Regions from separate parts of the Mesorhizobium sp. CA10 genome, predicted to be linked through region 2. Evidence: predicted binding sites of a transcription regulator. Region 2 holds the regulator's gene; the other holds the start of a gene.
The links. The regulator LexA, encoded in region 2, represses DNA repair genes until DNA is damaged. The targets are predictions, from matches to a motif close to TGTTCNNNNTGTGTTCNG.

Region 1: the regulator LexA is predicted to act here: its motif matches at 3,323-3,340, upstream of LB535_RS08925 (carbohydrate kinase family protein).

The regions. Positions count from the first base shown of each region.
Region 1 is NZ_JAIUHV010000003.1:399,422-407,354, forward strand. Features, by position in the region: gene LB535_RS08905 (RidA family protein) at 1-180, opposite strand, end outside; gene LB535_RS08910 (GFA family protein) at 259-756, opposite strand; gene LB535_RS08915 (TfoX/Sxy family protein) at 846-1,178, shown strand; gene LB535_RS08920 (pseudouridine-5'-phosphate glycosidase) at 1,200-2,117, opposite strand; gene LB535_RS08925 (carbohydrate kinase family protein) at 2,159-3,097, opposite strand; gene recA (recombinase RecA) at 3,465-4,562, shown strand; gene alaS (alanine--tRNA ligase) at 4,999-7,668, shown strand; gene LB535_RS08940 (glutathione S-transferase family protein) at 7,895-7,933, opposite strand, start outside.
Region 2 is NZ_JAIUHV010000003.1:607,240-615,172, forward strand. Features, by position in the region: gene lpxB (lipid-A-disaccharide synthase) at 1-755, shown strand, start outside; gene gltA (citrate synthase) at 830-2,158, opposite strand; gene gltX (glutamate--tRNA ligase) at 2,337-3,761, opposite strand; gene LB535_RS09975 (ComEC/Rec2 family competence protein) at 3,864-6,329, shown strand; gene lexA (transcriptional repressor LexA) at 6,366-7,100, opposite strand; gene kynU (kynureninase) at 7,533-7,933, shown strand, end outside.

The DNA.
Region 1 (7,933 bases), 210 kb from region 2:
GCGCCACTGCGTTGCCGCGTCGCCGACAGCGCCGCCCTGGTGTTTCGAGGGATCGTAGTCGTCGACGGTGGCGGTGTTGCCGGACAGAAAAACATATCCCTTGGCGTCCGAGACGACCGTGCCCTTGCCCCAAGGCATCAAACGATCGCCTTTGAATTTCTTGTGCGTCGTGAGGTTCATTTCTGCCTCCTGTCGCCAGATAATTGTCTCAATACAATTCCGGGCGGAAAACCGCTGCGCAGTTCTTCTGGAATTGCCCTAATCAACCCACATGCCGGTCCGCCTGTGCCAGTCGGCGATCGATTCCTCCGGATAGATGTCGAATACCTTGTCGTTCTTGCCGACGACCGGCTCGACCCAGTTCGCCTTGTATTTCAGCATCAGATGCACCTTTTCCGGCGGTGTCGGCAGGTCGGTGTCGATCGCCGAGGCGAAGGGGTGAACGAGGCCCGGCCACGTCGGGTCGTAGAGCCAGAGTGCTGCGCCGCATTTCCTGCAGAAATTGCGCTCGCCGGTCGAGACCTCGCAATGCGGATGCTCGTCATCCTCGATCTCGGCCCGGTAGACACCGAGGCTGCGCTTGCCCCTGATATCAAGCGTCTCGTAGTCGGCGCCGAGATTGATGGCGAACCCGCCGCCGCCCTGCTGCTTGCGGCAGATCGAGCAGTAGCAGAGCATGAAGGGCACAGGCGTGTGGCTCTCCACCTCGAAGCGGACGGCGCCGCAGCGGCAGGAGCCTTTGAGCAGGACAGGCATGGCGGGAACTCCGTTTTCAGATTTCAACCTGTCAGCATGCTTTTGGTTGCGGCGATGACAAGGCCGGTGACGGATGAGATGATCGCGGCATGGATAATGCGCGTCTTGAAGAACTGTTCGAAAGCCTTGGGCCGATCGCCATCCGAAAACTGTTCGGCGGCAAGGGCATCTATTGCGACGGCGTCATTGTCGCGGTCGTCGTGCGCGACGAGCTGATGCTCAAGGCGGACGAGGAGACAATTCCCGATTTCGAAGCCGCCGGCTGCAAGCAATGGACCTATGCCGGCTCGCGCCACGGCAAGGAGGTGGCGATGCCATATTGGAGCGTTCCCGACGAGGCCTTCGACGATCCTGACGAAATGGCAGTGTGGGCGCGGCGGGCTTATGAAGCGGGACGAAGGGCGGGGAAGCAATCCGGGTGAGGGGGCCTTCGCCGCGCGTGCCTATAACGCCTTGGCGATCTCCGCCGCCAGCCGCGCATTGTTCTCGACCAGCGCGATGTTGGTCTTGAGGCTGCGACCGCCGGTCAGCTCCAGGATCTTCGACAGCAGGAACGGTGTCACCGCCTTGCCGGTGACGTTGAGCGCCTCGGCAGCCTTTTGCGCGGCCTGGATGTAGCCGTCCATCTCGGCGGCCGGGATTTCGTCATTCTGCGGCACCGGGTTGGCGACGAGGATGCCGCCGCCCAGGCCCAGCGCTTGGCGCGTTCTGTAGAAATGCGCGATGTCTTCCGGCGCATGAAGGGTCAGCGGCGCGCGGAAGGGCGACTGCCTCGACCAGAAGGCGGGCATCGTCTCGCAGTCATGGCCGATAACCGGCACGCCGCGCGTTTCCAGCACTTCCAGCGTCTTTTCGATGTCGAGAATCGCCTTGGCGCCGGCCGAGACGACGATGACCGGCGTGCGCGCCAGCTCGTCGAGGTCGGCCGAGATATCGAAGCTTTTCTCAGCGCCCTTGTGGACGCCGCCAATGCCGCCGGTGGCGAACACTTTTATGCCGGCCATATGCGCGGCGATCATGGTGGCGGCGACCGTGGTGCCGCCGGTGCGCGTTTGAGCGACCGCGAAACCGAGATCGGCGCGCGACAGCTTCATGGCGTCACCGGTCATGGCAAGCGATTCGCGCTCGCCGTCGGAGAGGCCGATCTTGATACGGCCCTCGACCACGGCGATCGTCGCCGGTACCGCGCCGCCATCGATGATGATCTGCTCGACCTTGGCGGCCATTGCGCCATTGTCGGGGTAGGGCATGCCGTGGGTGATGATGGTGCTTTCCAGCGCCACCACGGGCCGGCCGGCGGCAAGCGCCTCCGCCACCGGCGGATGGATATCGACGAAGGGGCGGGCGGTATCAGGCGTCATGGCTGTCTCCGATCGAACGGATTGCTTCGGCAGTGGTGGCCCTATGCCACTTCCCGCGGCTCCGGCACAAGGGCAAGCGCCTGCGTGAAGGTGGCGATCGTGAAGGACGGCACGGCCCGCGGGCTCTCTATGGCGAGCATCGCCGCGGCAAGGCCTTCGCGTAGTGCTGCGCGCAGCGGCAGGCCGCGCAGCAAGGCGGCGACGGTTGCGCCGGTCAAGGCGTCGCCGGCGCCGGTCACGTCGGCCACCTTGCGCGGCGCGGGCGGGTCGATCTCGAAGATGCCGGTATCGTCGAAGCCCAGCACCGGAGCGCTGCCGGACGTGACCACGCCGGCGTTCAGGCCAGCCCGCCGGAGCGCGTCGACGAGCGTTTCGCCGGATGGCTCCGCGCCGACCAGCGCGGCGGCCTCGCGGCGGTTCATGAAGAGCAGCGACAGGTTGTCGAGCAGCGGCGCCAGGCGGACGACCTTGGCCGGCGAGACGGCGATGGCGAAGACCGGCCGGCCGCCGGCAAGCGCCAGCAGACGCTCCAGCGCGGCCGTCGGCAGGTTGGCGTCGCACAGGATGGCGTCGGTGGCGGCGATCGCCTCGCGCACCTTGGCGCGCCTTATTTGTTTGGGGAAGGCAAGATCGTAGAGCGCCATGTCGGCAAGCCCGACGATCAACTCGCCTTCGGCATCGATCAGCGCCGTGTAGCTTGGCGTCGTTCGGTCGAGGAACACCACCGAAAGGTCGGTTATCCCGGCGTTGTCGATCGCCGAGGCGACCGTGTCCGCCGCAGCGTCACCGCCACGCACCGAGATCAGCGAGGCCGACACGCCGCGCTTCACCACGCTGCGCAGCGCGTTGAAAACCACGCCGCCGACGTCCTCGCGCATGATGCCGGGATTCGAAGCCGCGGGCACATAGACGCCCGAGACCTGGCCGCGCCGGTCGATATGGGCGCCGCCGAGCGCCAGGATTGTTGGGGATGTCGGCATTTCGGGTCGGTGACTTTCGTTGATCGTGCGGCTGCGCACACTAGAGCGGTTCAGCGTTTCACGGAATCGCTGAACTGCTCTAAGTCTTTATCCTGGACGGAATGCCGGCACGCACTGCAATTGCTCTAGGTTTCCTCAGGTCGCCCTGCAATCGGGGTTGCGATTCGGACGGCCGGGTATCGAAATCTCTTCTGGACCGGTGGTTGCACTCCGCACCAGCCCTGGTGAGACAAAAATAGAACAAATCCAGATATTGATTATTTTTCAGATATTTGTTGCCCCTTGCCAAATGAGAACAAAAAAGGTACAAAACAAGCAGGGATCACGGATTGTCCGGCCTTCATTGACGACCAAGGGGTGATGTATCATGGCTCAGAATACTTTGCGGCTTGTAGAGGATAAGGCAGTGGACAAATCAAAGGCTCTGGACGCGGCGCTGTCGCAAATCGAGCGCGCGTTCGGCAAGGGCTCGATCATGCGGCTCGGCGCCAACGAGCAGGTGGTCGAGATCGAAACCGTGCCGACCGGCTCGCTCGGCCTCGACATCGCGCTCGGCGTCGGCGGCCTGCCGCGCGGCCGCATCATCGAGATCTACGGGCCGGAAAGCTCGGGCAAGACGACGCTGGCGCTGCACACGGTTGCGGAAGCCCAGAAGAAGGGCGGTATCTGCGCCTTCGTCGATGCCGAGCACGCGCTCGATCCGGTCTATGCCCGCAAGCTTGGCGTTGACCTCGAGAACCTTTTGATCTCGCAGCCCGACACCGGCGAGCAGGCGCTGGAGATCTGCGACACGCTGGTGCGTTCAGGCGCCATCGACGTGCTGGTTGTCGACTCGGTGGCGGCACTGACGCCGCGCGCTGAAATCGAAGGCGAGATGGGCGATTCGCTGCCCGGTCTTCAGGCTCGTCTGATGAGCCAGGCGCTGCGCAAGCTGACCGCCTCGATCTCGCGTTCCAACACCATGGTCATCTTCATCAACCAGATCCGCATGAAGATTGGCGTCATGTTCGGCTCGCCCGAGACGACCACCGGCGGCAACGCGCTGAAATTCTACGCCTCGGTGCGCCTCGACATCCGCCGCATCGGCTCGGTCAAGGACCGCGACGAGGTCGTCGGCAACCAGACCCGCGTCAAGGTGGTGAAGAACAAGCTGGCCCCACCCTTCAAGGTGGTCGAGTTCGACATCATGTATGGCGAGGGCGTGTCGAAGACAGGCGAGCTGATCGATCTCGGCGTCAAGGCCGGCGTCATCGAGAAGTCGGGCGCCTGGTTCTCCTACAATTCCCAGCGCCTCGGCCAGGGTCGCGAGAACGCAAAACTGTTCCTGCGCGACAATCCCGACACGGCGCGTGAGGTCGAGCTTGCGTTGCGCCAGAATGCCGGACTGATTGCCGAGAAGTTCCTCGAGAATGGCGGCTCGGAAGGCGGCGACGACGGTTTCGAGGACGAGGCCGGCGCCTTGTAAAGGGCGTGCCCCGGGGATTTTGGGGTCCGCGTGGTCCGAGGGCGCCCGAGAGCAGTTGGTTGGCTTAGCCGGAGTTCGGCCACAATCCTGGTTTATCGGTTTGTGCTTATGTAATCGAGTTCTTGTATTGCGTAACCCGAACCGCCGGCCTTCGTGCCGGCGGTTTTGCGTTGTGCGGGCAGGGCTGAACCGCCACTCGTCCGCCGCTCGGCCCAAAGCGCGTCGCGCTGCGATGAATTCAGGCAATGCGCTTTGGTACATGCTTGTGCCTGTCGTTTTCCCAAAACCGCTTGCGCAGTTTTGAGCGACACGCCTGTTTTGCGTGTTTCTGGACAGGCACAAGAGCTATCGCTAAAAGGCCAATCTATCTTCTGAAACACCAAAGCCCATTTGCCGCCGGCCGGGCCGGCGGTTCTTGCGAAAAAGGCAGTATGCAATGAGTGGCGTGAACGACATCCGGTCGACATTCCTCGACTACTTCCGCAAGGAGGGCCACGAGATCGTCGCCTCCAGCCCGCTGGTGCCGCGCAACGATCCGACGCTGATGTTCACCAACGCCGGCATGGTGCAGTTCAAGAACGTCTTCACCGGCCTGGAGAAGCGTCCCTATACGCGGGCCTCCACGGCGCAAAAAAGCGTGCGCGCCGGCGGCAAGCATAACGACCTCGACAATGTCGGCTACACCGCGCGCCATCTGACCTTCTTCGAGATGCTCGGCAATTTCTCGTTCGGCGACTATTTCAAGGAGCGCGCGATCGAGCTTGCGTGGAACCTGATCACCAAGGGTTTCGGCCTCAAGAAGGACAAGCTGCTCGTCACCGTCTATCACACCGACGACGAGGCGGCGGCTTACTGGAAGAAGATCGCCGGCTTCTCGGACGATCGCATCATCCGCATCCCGACTTCGGACAATTTCTGGGCAATGGGCGATACCGGCCCCTGCGGCCCGTGCTCGGAAATCTTCATCGATCGCGGCGAGCACATTTGGGGCGGACCGCCCGGCAGCCCGGAAGAGGATGGCGACCGGTTCCTGGAATTCTGGAACCTGGTGTTCATGCAATACGAGCAGGTGACCAAGGAAGAGCGCATCGACCTGCCGCGTCCCTCGATCGACACGGGCATGGGCCTGGAGCGCATGGCCTCTATCCTGCAGGGCGTCGAAAGCGTCTTCGAGACCGACCTGTTCAAGCATCTGATCGACGCAGCGTCCTCGGCGCTCGGGCAGGGGCCAAGCCAGGAGAACGCGGCGTCCTACCGCGTCATCGCCGATCATCTGCGCTCAACCTCGTTCCTGGTGGCCGACGGGGTTCTGCCGTCCAACGAGGGGCGCGGCTATGTGCTGCGCCGCATCATGCGCCGCGCCATGCGCCATGCGCAGCTGCTTGGCGCCAAGGAGCCGCTGATGTGGCAGCTGGTGCCGGCCCTGGTGCGCGAGATGGGCCAGGCCTATCCCGAGCTCGTGCGCGGCCAGGCGCTGATCACCGAAACGCTGAAGCTTGAGGAAACACGCTTCCGCAAGACGCTGGTGCGCGGCCTGGGCCTGCTTTCGGACGCGACGGAGACGCTCGAAGCCGGCGACATGCTGGACGGCGAGACGGCCTTCAAGCTCTACGATACCTATGGCTTCCCGCTCGATCTGACGCAGGATGCGCTGCGCCAGCGCAGCATCTCGGTCGATATCGCCGGCTTCACCGACGCGATGGAGCGGCAGAAGGCCGAGGCGCGCGCGCATTGGGCTGGCTCGGGCGAAGCCGCGACCGAGACGGTGTGGTTTTCCGTGCGCGAAAAGACCGGCGCGACCGAATTCCTCGGCTATGAGACCGAGCAGGCGGAAGGCATTGTCCAGGCCCTGGTCAAGGACGGCAAGACCATCGACAGCGCGAGCCAGGGCGATGCGGTCGCCGTGGTCGTCAACCAGACGCCATTCTACGGCGAATCCGGCGGCCAGATGGGCGACACCGGGGTGATTTCCGGCGAGGGTTTTTCAATCGAGATCTCCGACACGCAGAAGAAGGCCGATGGTTTGTTCGTGCATCTCGGCAAGGTGGCTAAAGGCACGATCAAGACGGGTGATGCCGTCGAGCTGAAGGTCGATCATGCCCGCCGCTCGAGGCTGCGCGCCAACCACTCCGCGACGCATCTCATTCACGAGGCGCTACGCGAGGTGCTGGGCACCCATGTCGCGCAGAAGGGCTCGCTGGTTGCGCCCGAAAGGCTGCGCTTCGACATCTCGCACAACAAGCCGATCTCGGCCGACGAGCTCGAAGAGGTCGAGCGCATGGCCAACGAGATCGTCGTGCAGAACAGCCCGGTGACGACGCGGCTGATGTCGGTCGACGACGCGATCGCCGAGGGCGCCATGGCGCTGTTCGGCGAGAAATACGGCGACGAGGTGCGTGTCGTGTCGATGGGCACCGGCCTGCATGGCGCCAAGGCAAACCGGCCTTATTCCGTCGAGCTTTGCGGCGGCACGCATGTGAAATCGACCGGCGATATCGGCCTGGTGCGCATCCTGTCGGATAGCGCGGTGGCGGCCGGCGTGCGCCGCATCGAGGCGCTGACCGGCGAGGCGGCGCGCAGGCATCTGGTCGAGCAGGACAGGCGGCTGAAAGCCGTGGCGGCGACCTTGAAGATCGCGCCGGCCGACGTGCCGGCTCGCGTCGAAACATTGCTTGAGGAACGCAAGAAGCTCGAAAAGGAACTCAGCGAGGCGCGCAAGAAGCTGGCGCTTGGCGCCGGCCCGGCCGTATCCGATGCTCCGCCCACCAACGAGACCGTCGCCGGCGTCGGCTTCCTCGGCAAGGCGGTCAGTGGCGTGGCGCCGAAGGACCTGAAGCCGCTGGCGGATGCCGGCAAGAAGACGCTCGGCTCCGGCGTGGTCGTCTTTGTCGGCGCCGGCGAGGACAACAAGGCGAGCGTGGTCGTCGGCGTCACCGACGATTTGACCGGCCGCTTCAGCGCCGTCGATCTCGTGCGCGTCGCGTCCGCCGCGCTTGGCGGTCAAGGCGGCGGCGGTCGGCCCGACATGGCGCAGGCCGGCGGCCCCGACGCCTCCAGGGCCAACGACGCGATCGCAGCGGTGAAGGCGGCGCTGGAGGCGGCTTAAGGGAGCGAGACCGGCCCAGTTCGAGCCGGCTCCAGTCTGCCAAAGGCGGCGCTGCCCCTCATCTGCCTGCCGGCATCTTCTCCCCGTTGAACGGGGAGAAGGGCGCTGTCACATAGGCTTTCGCCAATAGCCAGCGTTGCAACCGCTTCTTTCTCTCCGTTTTTACGGGGAGAAATGCCCGACAGGGCAATGAGGGGCTGCGCCAGCGCCTCGCAAATTCGCTCGGCTAAGCGACCTTTTCCGTCCGCATAAAGCTCGGCCGTCC
Region 2 (7,933 bases):
TCGATCACATCCTCTGCATCCTGCCGTTCGAGGTGAAGGCGCTCGCTCGTCTTGGCGGACCGCCGGGCACTTATGTCGGCCACCGGTTGACGCAGGATCCGGGCGTGCTTGGCGCCGCCAAGGCGCAGAGCCAGCCGCGCGACCTCGCCGACGACCGCGTCAAGACGGTGCTGGTGCTGCCCGGCTCGCGCCGCGGCGAGGTGCGGCGGCTGATCGAACCCTTCGGCAAGGCGATGTCGGCGCTGCGCCAGCGCGGCCACCGCCTGCGCTTGCTGTTGCCGACGGTGCCGCATGTCGCCGAGCTGGTGAAGGCCTCGGTCGCGAGCTGGGACGACAAGCCGGAAATCATCACCGAGCCGGAGCGCAAATGGCAGGCCTTCGGCAAGGCCGACGCGGCGTTGATCGCGTCTGGGACGGTTTCGCTGGAACTGGCGCTCGCGGGCGTTCCGATGGTTTCCTGCTACAAGCTCGACCCGATCGCGCGCCAGCTTCTGCAGCATATGGTGACGACGTGGTCGGCGCTGCTGCCCAATTTGATATCCGATCGCGCGCTGGTGCCGGAATTCTACGATCAGTATGTCCGGCCGGAGAACCTGGCGCGGCAGCTGGAAGCGCTGTTTGCCGACACCGGCATGCGCGCCTGGCAAAAGGCGGGCTTTGCCGAGATTGCCCGGCGCATGGCGACCGAGCGACCCTCGGGCGAGATCGCCGCCGAGGTGGTGATGGGGTGCATAAAGAGAGCGAATAGGGAGTAGCGAATAGCGAATAGGGCTGTGTCGGCTTCGCCCGTTTCCCCTATTCGCTACTCGCTATTTCGCTATTCGCTCAATTACCTTTTGGCAATCGGCACGTAATCGCGTTCCGTAGCGCCGGTGTAGAGCTGGCGCGGGCGGCCGATCTTCTGGTGCGGATCCTCGATCATTTCCTTCCACTGCGCGATCCAGCCGACGGTGCGGGCGACCGCGAACAGCACGGTGAACATGGTGGTGGGGAAGCCCAGCGCCTTCAGCGTGATGCCGGAATAGAAGTCGACATTCGGGTAAAGCTTCTTTTCGATGAAATACTCGTCGGTCAGCGCGATCTTTTCCAGCTCCATCGCGATGTCGAGCAGAGGATCGTCCTTGATGCCGAGCTCGCCCAGCACCTCATGCGCGGTCTTCTGCATGATCTTGGCGCGCGGATCGTAGTTCTTGTAGACGCGGTGGCCGAAGCCCATCAGCCGGAACGGGTCGTTCTTGTCCTTGGCGCGGGCGATGAACTCGGGGATATGGTCGACATGGCCGATCTCGCCCAGCATGTTGAGGGCCGCTTCGTTGGCGCCGCCATGCGCCGGACCCCACAGGCAGGCGATGCCGGCGGCGATGCAGGCGAACGGGTTGGCGCCCGACGAGCCGGCCAGGCGCACAGTCGAGGTCGAAGCGTTCTGCTCGTGGTCGGCGTGCAGGATGAAGATGCGGTCCATGGCGCGCGCCAGCACCGGATTGATCTTGTATTCCTCGCACGGCACGGCAAAGCACATGTGCAGGAAGTTGGCCGCGAAGCCGAGATCGTTCTTCGGGTAAATGAAGGGTTGGCCGATATGGTACTTATAGGCCATCGCCGCGATCGTCGGCATCTTGGCGATCAGGCGCATGGAGGCGACCATGCGCTGATACGGGTCCGAGATGTCGGTCGAGTCGTGATAGAAGGCCGACAGCGCGCCGACCACGCCGCACATCACCGCCATCGGATGCGCGTCGCGGCGGAAGCCGGTGAAGAAGCGCGACATCTGCTCATGCACCATCGTGTGGCGCGTCACGCGATAATCGAAGTCGTCCTTCTGCGCCTTGGTCGGCAACTCGCCGTAGAGCAGCAGATAGCAGACCTCGAGGAAGTCGCCGTGCTCGGCGAGCTGATCGATCGGGAAGCCGCGATGCAGCAGGATGCCGGCATCGCCGTCGATGAAGGTGATCCCCGATTCGCAGCTTGCGGTTGAGGTGAAACCGGGATCGTAGGTGAAGGCGCCGGTGGTGCTGTAGAGCGAGCCGATGTCGATGACGTCCGGCCCGACCGTCCCGCTTCGCACCTTTAATTCGTGCGTCTTGCCGGCGAGCTCGAGCCTGGCGGCCGACTCGCGCTTTTTGCTGCCCGGTTCCGGTTTTGTCGCAGCTTCGCTCATTCTCAACTCCTTTTGTTCCTCATGCCGGCAAGGCAATTCCTGCAAACGACACGTCGAAGTCACCGGAATGCGCGAACTCGCCACCGCATTTTAGGAGGTGCGTGCCAGATTGGGCCAAGCCCAATGTTGCACTGCGAAACACACCTTTCAATGCCAATCTTCTTGGGCCAGCTCGCTCCTAATCGATTTGATCTCCAATGCGCGCAAGGCTTTCCTCGCGGCCCAGCACGGCAAGCACGTCGAACACGCCTGGCGAGGTGCTGCGGCCGGTCAGCGCGGCTCTCAGGGGCTGCGCCACCGCGCCCAGCTTGTGCCCGCCGGTCTGCGCGAAGTCGCGGATCGAAGCCTCGGCCGAGGCGGCGTTCCAGTCGCCCTGAACAGAAGACAATGCACCATGCGCGCCGCGCAGAATCGCGCGCGCATCCGCGTTGAGCAAGCCCGCCGCCTTCTCGTCCAACGGCAACGGCCGCTCGACGAACAAGAACGCCGCGCCGTCGACCAGTTCCACAAGAGTTTTTGCCCGCTCCTTAAGGCCGGGCATGGCGGTAAGCAGTTGCGCCTTGCGCCGGTCATCGAGCTTTGCCGCGAGCGCCGGGCCGCCTTCGAGATAAGGCAAGGTGGCGACGAAGATGTCGAACAGCGCCCGGTCGTCCATCTTGCGCATATGGACGCCGTTCAGCGCCTCGAGCTTGGCGAAGTCGAAGCGGGCCGCGCCCTTGTTGACGTCGCCGATGTCGAACCAGGCGATCATGTCCTCGATCGACATCACCTCGTCGTCGCCATGGCTCCAGCCGAGCCTGGCCAGATAGTTGAGCAGAGCCTCGGGCAGGTAGCCCATGGCGCGATATGCCTCGACGCCGAGCGCGCCGTGCCGCTTGGACAGCTTGGCGCCGTCGGCGCCGTGGATCAGCGGGATGTGCGACATCGACGGCACATCCCAGCCCATGGCGTTGTAGATCACCGTCTGGCGCGCGGCATTGGTCAGGTGATCGTCGCCGCGGATAATGTGGGTGACGCCCATGTCGTGATCGTCGACGACAACGGCATGCATGTAGGTCGGGACGCCATCGGAGCGCAGGATGATGAAGTCGTCGAGATCCTTGTTGGGGAAGCGCACCTCGCCCTGCACACGGTCGTTGACGATCGTCACGCCCTCGGTCGGCGCCTTGATGCGGATCGCGCCCTTGACGCCTGCCGGCGCCTCGGAGGGGCCGCGGTCGCGCCAATGGCCGTTGTAACGCGGCGGCAGGCCCTTGGCACGTGCGGCCTCGCGCATCGCCTCCAGCTCCGCCGGCGTCTCGTAGCTGTAATAGGCCTTGCCCATGCGCACGAGCTGCTCCGCCACCTCGCGATGACGCGGCGCGCGCTCGAACTGCGAGACGGCGTCGCCATCCCAGGAAAGGCCAAGCCAGGTCAGCCCGTCGAGAATGGCAGCCGTGGCAGCTTCGGTGGAGCGCTCGCGATCGGTATCCTCGATGCGCAGCAGCATCGTGCCGCCAGTGTGCTTGGCATAGAGCCAGTTGAACAGCGCCGTGCGCGCCCCGCCGATATGCAGGTAGCCTGTAGGCGAGGGGGCAAAACGGGTGACGACCTTGTCGGACATGGAACTCTCGAGGAAGCGCTGAAAAATGCATGTTTCGCGCAGACTTCCACGCGACCGGCGTTCATGTAGCATAGGCGGTCTGGGGCGCAAGGGGCAGACCCGATGGCTGGACGTGGCCGGGGCGCGGAGGAGAGCGGGGGAACGACAGCAGGCGTCAGCGAACGCCTGATGTTTGCTCATGCCGTGCTCGAAGAGGGAACGCCGCTTTCGCTTCCGGCGCCGCGTCCGCCAACCGGGCTTCTGCCGACTGGCGGCGACACGTTACCGCCAGCCTCGCCGACAGCCAACGACGGCCGGATCCGCAGACAGCTTGGCCGCGTTTCGCTTCCTGCTCTGCGCCGAAGCGTTGCGGTCGCCGCCGCCACCGAGCTCGACCGTGGCGTCGGCTTTCTGCTGGTGCCGGTGTTCCTGGCAGCCGGCGTGATCTGTTACTTCTCGCTGAGCGCCGAGCCGGACCTCTACAGGCCGCTCGCGGCGGTCGCCCTGATGGCGGTCTGCGCGGCGGTCTCGCGTTCCCGGCACAGAACGCACCTTGTCTTCATGGCGGCGTTTTTCTGCGCCTTGGGCTTTCTCGCGGCCAAGGTCGAGACCTGGCGGATGGCGACCCCGATGCTAGGTTCCGAAATCCAGACACGGCTGACGGGCCGCCTCGTCACTGCCGAGGCGATGGCCAACGGCCGTGTCCGGCTCACCATAGATCTGATATCCACGGAGCGTCCGAAGCTGCGCTACGCGCCGGACCGCATCAGGCTGTCGGCGCGCAGGATCCCGTCCGACATGACAGCCGGGTCGATGCTGACCGGCTATGCCAAGCTGCTGCCGCCGACAGGTCCGGTCAGGCCGGACAGCTACGACTTTTCGTTCGACAGCTATTTTGCCGGCATCGGCGCCAGCGGCTTTTTCCTGGGCGATCCGAAACTTGTCGCGTCGACCCCGACTGCGGCAACGGAAGTGCCGTTTGGCGCGCGCGTGGCATCGGCCATAGAAAATGCTCGCGAGGGGATTGCCGACCACATCAGGAGCAGCATCGGCGGTTCCGAGGGCGAGATCGCGGCGGCGCTGATCGTCGGCGTTCGTGCCGGCATTCCGGAAGCCATCAACGAGTCGATGCGACGGACCGGCATCTACCACATCATTTCGATCTCCGGCCTGCACATGGCGCTGGTCGCCGGCACGATCATGGTCCTGCTACGCGGCGCCTTCGCGCTGTTTCCGGATTTCTCGTCGCGCCGGCCGGTGAAGAAATATGCCGCTGGCATCGCGCTGGCGTCGATCGCCGCCTATCTCGTGATCTCCGGCATCGTGGTGGCGGCCGAGCGAAGCTTCATCATGCTTGGCGTGATGCTGGTCGCCGTGCTTTTCGACCGCGCAGCGCTGACCATGCGCAACCTGGCGATCTCTGCCATCGCCGTCATCCTGGTCTCGCCGCACGAAGTGGTCGGCCCGAGCTTCCAGATGTCCTTCGCTGCCACCGCCGCCCTGGTCGGCGCCTATGCCGGCTTCGCCGACTATCGCGCCGGCAAAACGACCGCGCCGCCGGCAAAGCGTTCGTTTCTCGGGTTCCTATCGCGAAAACTGGCGATTGGAGCGGGTGGCGCCGCCGTGACGTCGCTCATCGCGGGCAGCGCGACATTGTTGTTTGCCATCTGGCACTTCCAGCGGGTGTCGCCGCTCAGCCTGCTGGCCAATCTGGCGGTCATGCCGATCGTCTCACTGATCGTCATCCCGTTCGCCGTGCTGAGCGCGCTGGCCATGCCCTTCGGCTTCGACGGTCCGTTCCTCTTTGTCATGGGCAAAGGCCTGACGGCGATGATCGCCATTTCGGCATGGATTTCCGAGCGCTCACCGGTCGACGCCGTGGGGCTGATCTCAATCCAGTCGGTGCTGCTGGCGACGGTCGCGCTGGTCATCGCGACGATGGCCACCACCTGGCTGAGGCTTGCCGCCGTACCTTTCGCGCTCGCTGCGCTGCTGGCCATTCCGCATGTCCGCACACCGGACGTGCTTATCTCGGAGGATGCGCATCTGGTGGCGATGCCGATCGGCGGCGGCGAGCTTGCCGTCAATCGCGAACGCTCCAACGAGTTCACCACCGACAACTGGAAACGGGCGCTGAAAGCCGAGGAGATCGTGCCGCCGGAAAGGTTCGCCAAAGATACGCTGGACATTGCCGATCCCGTCGACCTGCCGCCCGGCTCGCCCTTCTATTGCAGCGGCGATCTCTGCATCGGCCGGCATCCTTCCGGCGCGATCGTCGCGCTCGCCGAGACCCGCGACGCCGCCCGGCCGGCCTGCGGTTTCGCCGACCTCATCGTCATCAACGACGCCACGGCCTATAACCCATGCCGCGATCCGCGTGTGCTCGTCGTCACCAAGCGGCAGCTGGCGCGCGACGGCAGCGCCGCCGTTTTCTTCGATCCGCAATCGGCAACCGCGCGGCCAACCGTCCGCCACGCGGTCGTAGAACCATACCGACCCTGGCACGAGCAGCGAAAATACACGCGCGAGGCGAGGGGACTGGCGCCCTATAAGCAGCCGGAAAAACCAGCCGCCGCACCGGCCCAATAGACTGTCGTTCGGGCGAAGAAGGCCGGCCAGTTCTGCTCAGTAGCGGCGGATGAGTCCCACGAGCTTGCCTTGAACCTTGACCCGGTCCGGTCCGAAGATCCGGGTCTCATAGGCTGGGTTGGCGGCCTCGAGCGCGATCGAGGCACCCTTGCGGCGGAAACGCTTAAGCGTCGCCTCCTCATCGTCGACCAGCGCCACCACGATCTCACCCGGGCTTGCGGTGTTGGCATTGCGGATGATGACGGTGTCGCCATCGAAGATGCCGGCCTCGATCATCGAGTCGCCCTTGACCTCCAACGCGTAATACTCGCCGCCCATGATCATGTCCGGCGGCACCGAGATCGAATGCGTCTGGTGCTGGATGGCGTCAATCGGCACGCCGGCGGCGATGCGGCCCATCACCGGAATGGATACGGCCGCCGCGGCCTCGTCGTCATTGCTTGGCGTCGGGGTGCGCGATGGCGTCGTTGGCTTGACCTGGCGACTGAGATTGCCTTGGCCGCCTTGGATGATGCTCGGCGAAAACTTCTTCGCGGCATTCAGGCCAGGCGCGATCGAGTCGGGCAGGCGCAGCACTTCCAGCGCGCGCGCCCGGTTCGGCAGCCGGCGAATGAAGCCGCGTTCTTCCAGCGCCGTGATCAGCCGGTGGATGCCGGACTTGGAGGCAAGGTCGAGCGCCTCCTTCATCTCATCGAATGATGGAGGAATCCCGCTCTCCTTCAGGCGTTCATGGATGAACATCAGGAGTTCATGTTGTTTGCGCGTCAGCATCGGCGGCCCCCACGGGTTCTGAAACCAGAATCAGAAAAACAAACCCAGAACAAACACTATCTGTTCCAGTTGTGTTCCGCAACCGTTTAAAGTTTAGTGAATTTGTTAACGCTGCCGAAACAATGTCGCATCCGGTGATGCCTTGGCCGCCCTTGTAGGACAGCGGCATTGATTCCGCTCGATTTTGGAGCTTCGTTAAGCTGAAACAAGAGCCGACACGATCACGAAGCGGCGGATGGGATCACGTCGGCTCGTTCCGTAAGCGCGCCGCACCGTGAACGAAACGAATCCAAAATGCCAACCTTGGCGAAGTTCCGATCCGCAGTCTTCGCCGTCTATGGACCAGCTAACATAGGACCAAAGGTTCTTGCCCTGTCGCCGAGGGTGGTGAGACAACCCCCTTGGCCAGATCGAAACGGAGGGGGCAGCACAATGAGGGGAATTCCTGATCTCGCCGAAGTCGAGGCGATGGATGCCGCGGATCCGCTGCGCGCCATGCGCGATCGCTTCGTCTTGCCGGAAGACGTCATATACCTCGACGGCAATTCGCTGGGCGCTGCTTCGATCGACGCCTTCAGCGAGATCGAGACTGCCGCGAGGCAGGAATGGGCGCGGGATCTCATTCGCGCCTGGAACACCGCCGGCTGGTTCGATATGCCCATCGAGCTGGGTGACCAGCTAGGACGGCTGATCGGCGCGAAACCCGGCCAGACGGTCGTTTGCGACACGACTTCGATCAACATCTACAAGGTCCTGCATGCGGCACTTACAATGCGGCCCGAGCGTTCGGTGATCGTTGCCGAGGGCGACAGCTTTCCGACCGACCTCTACAT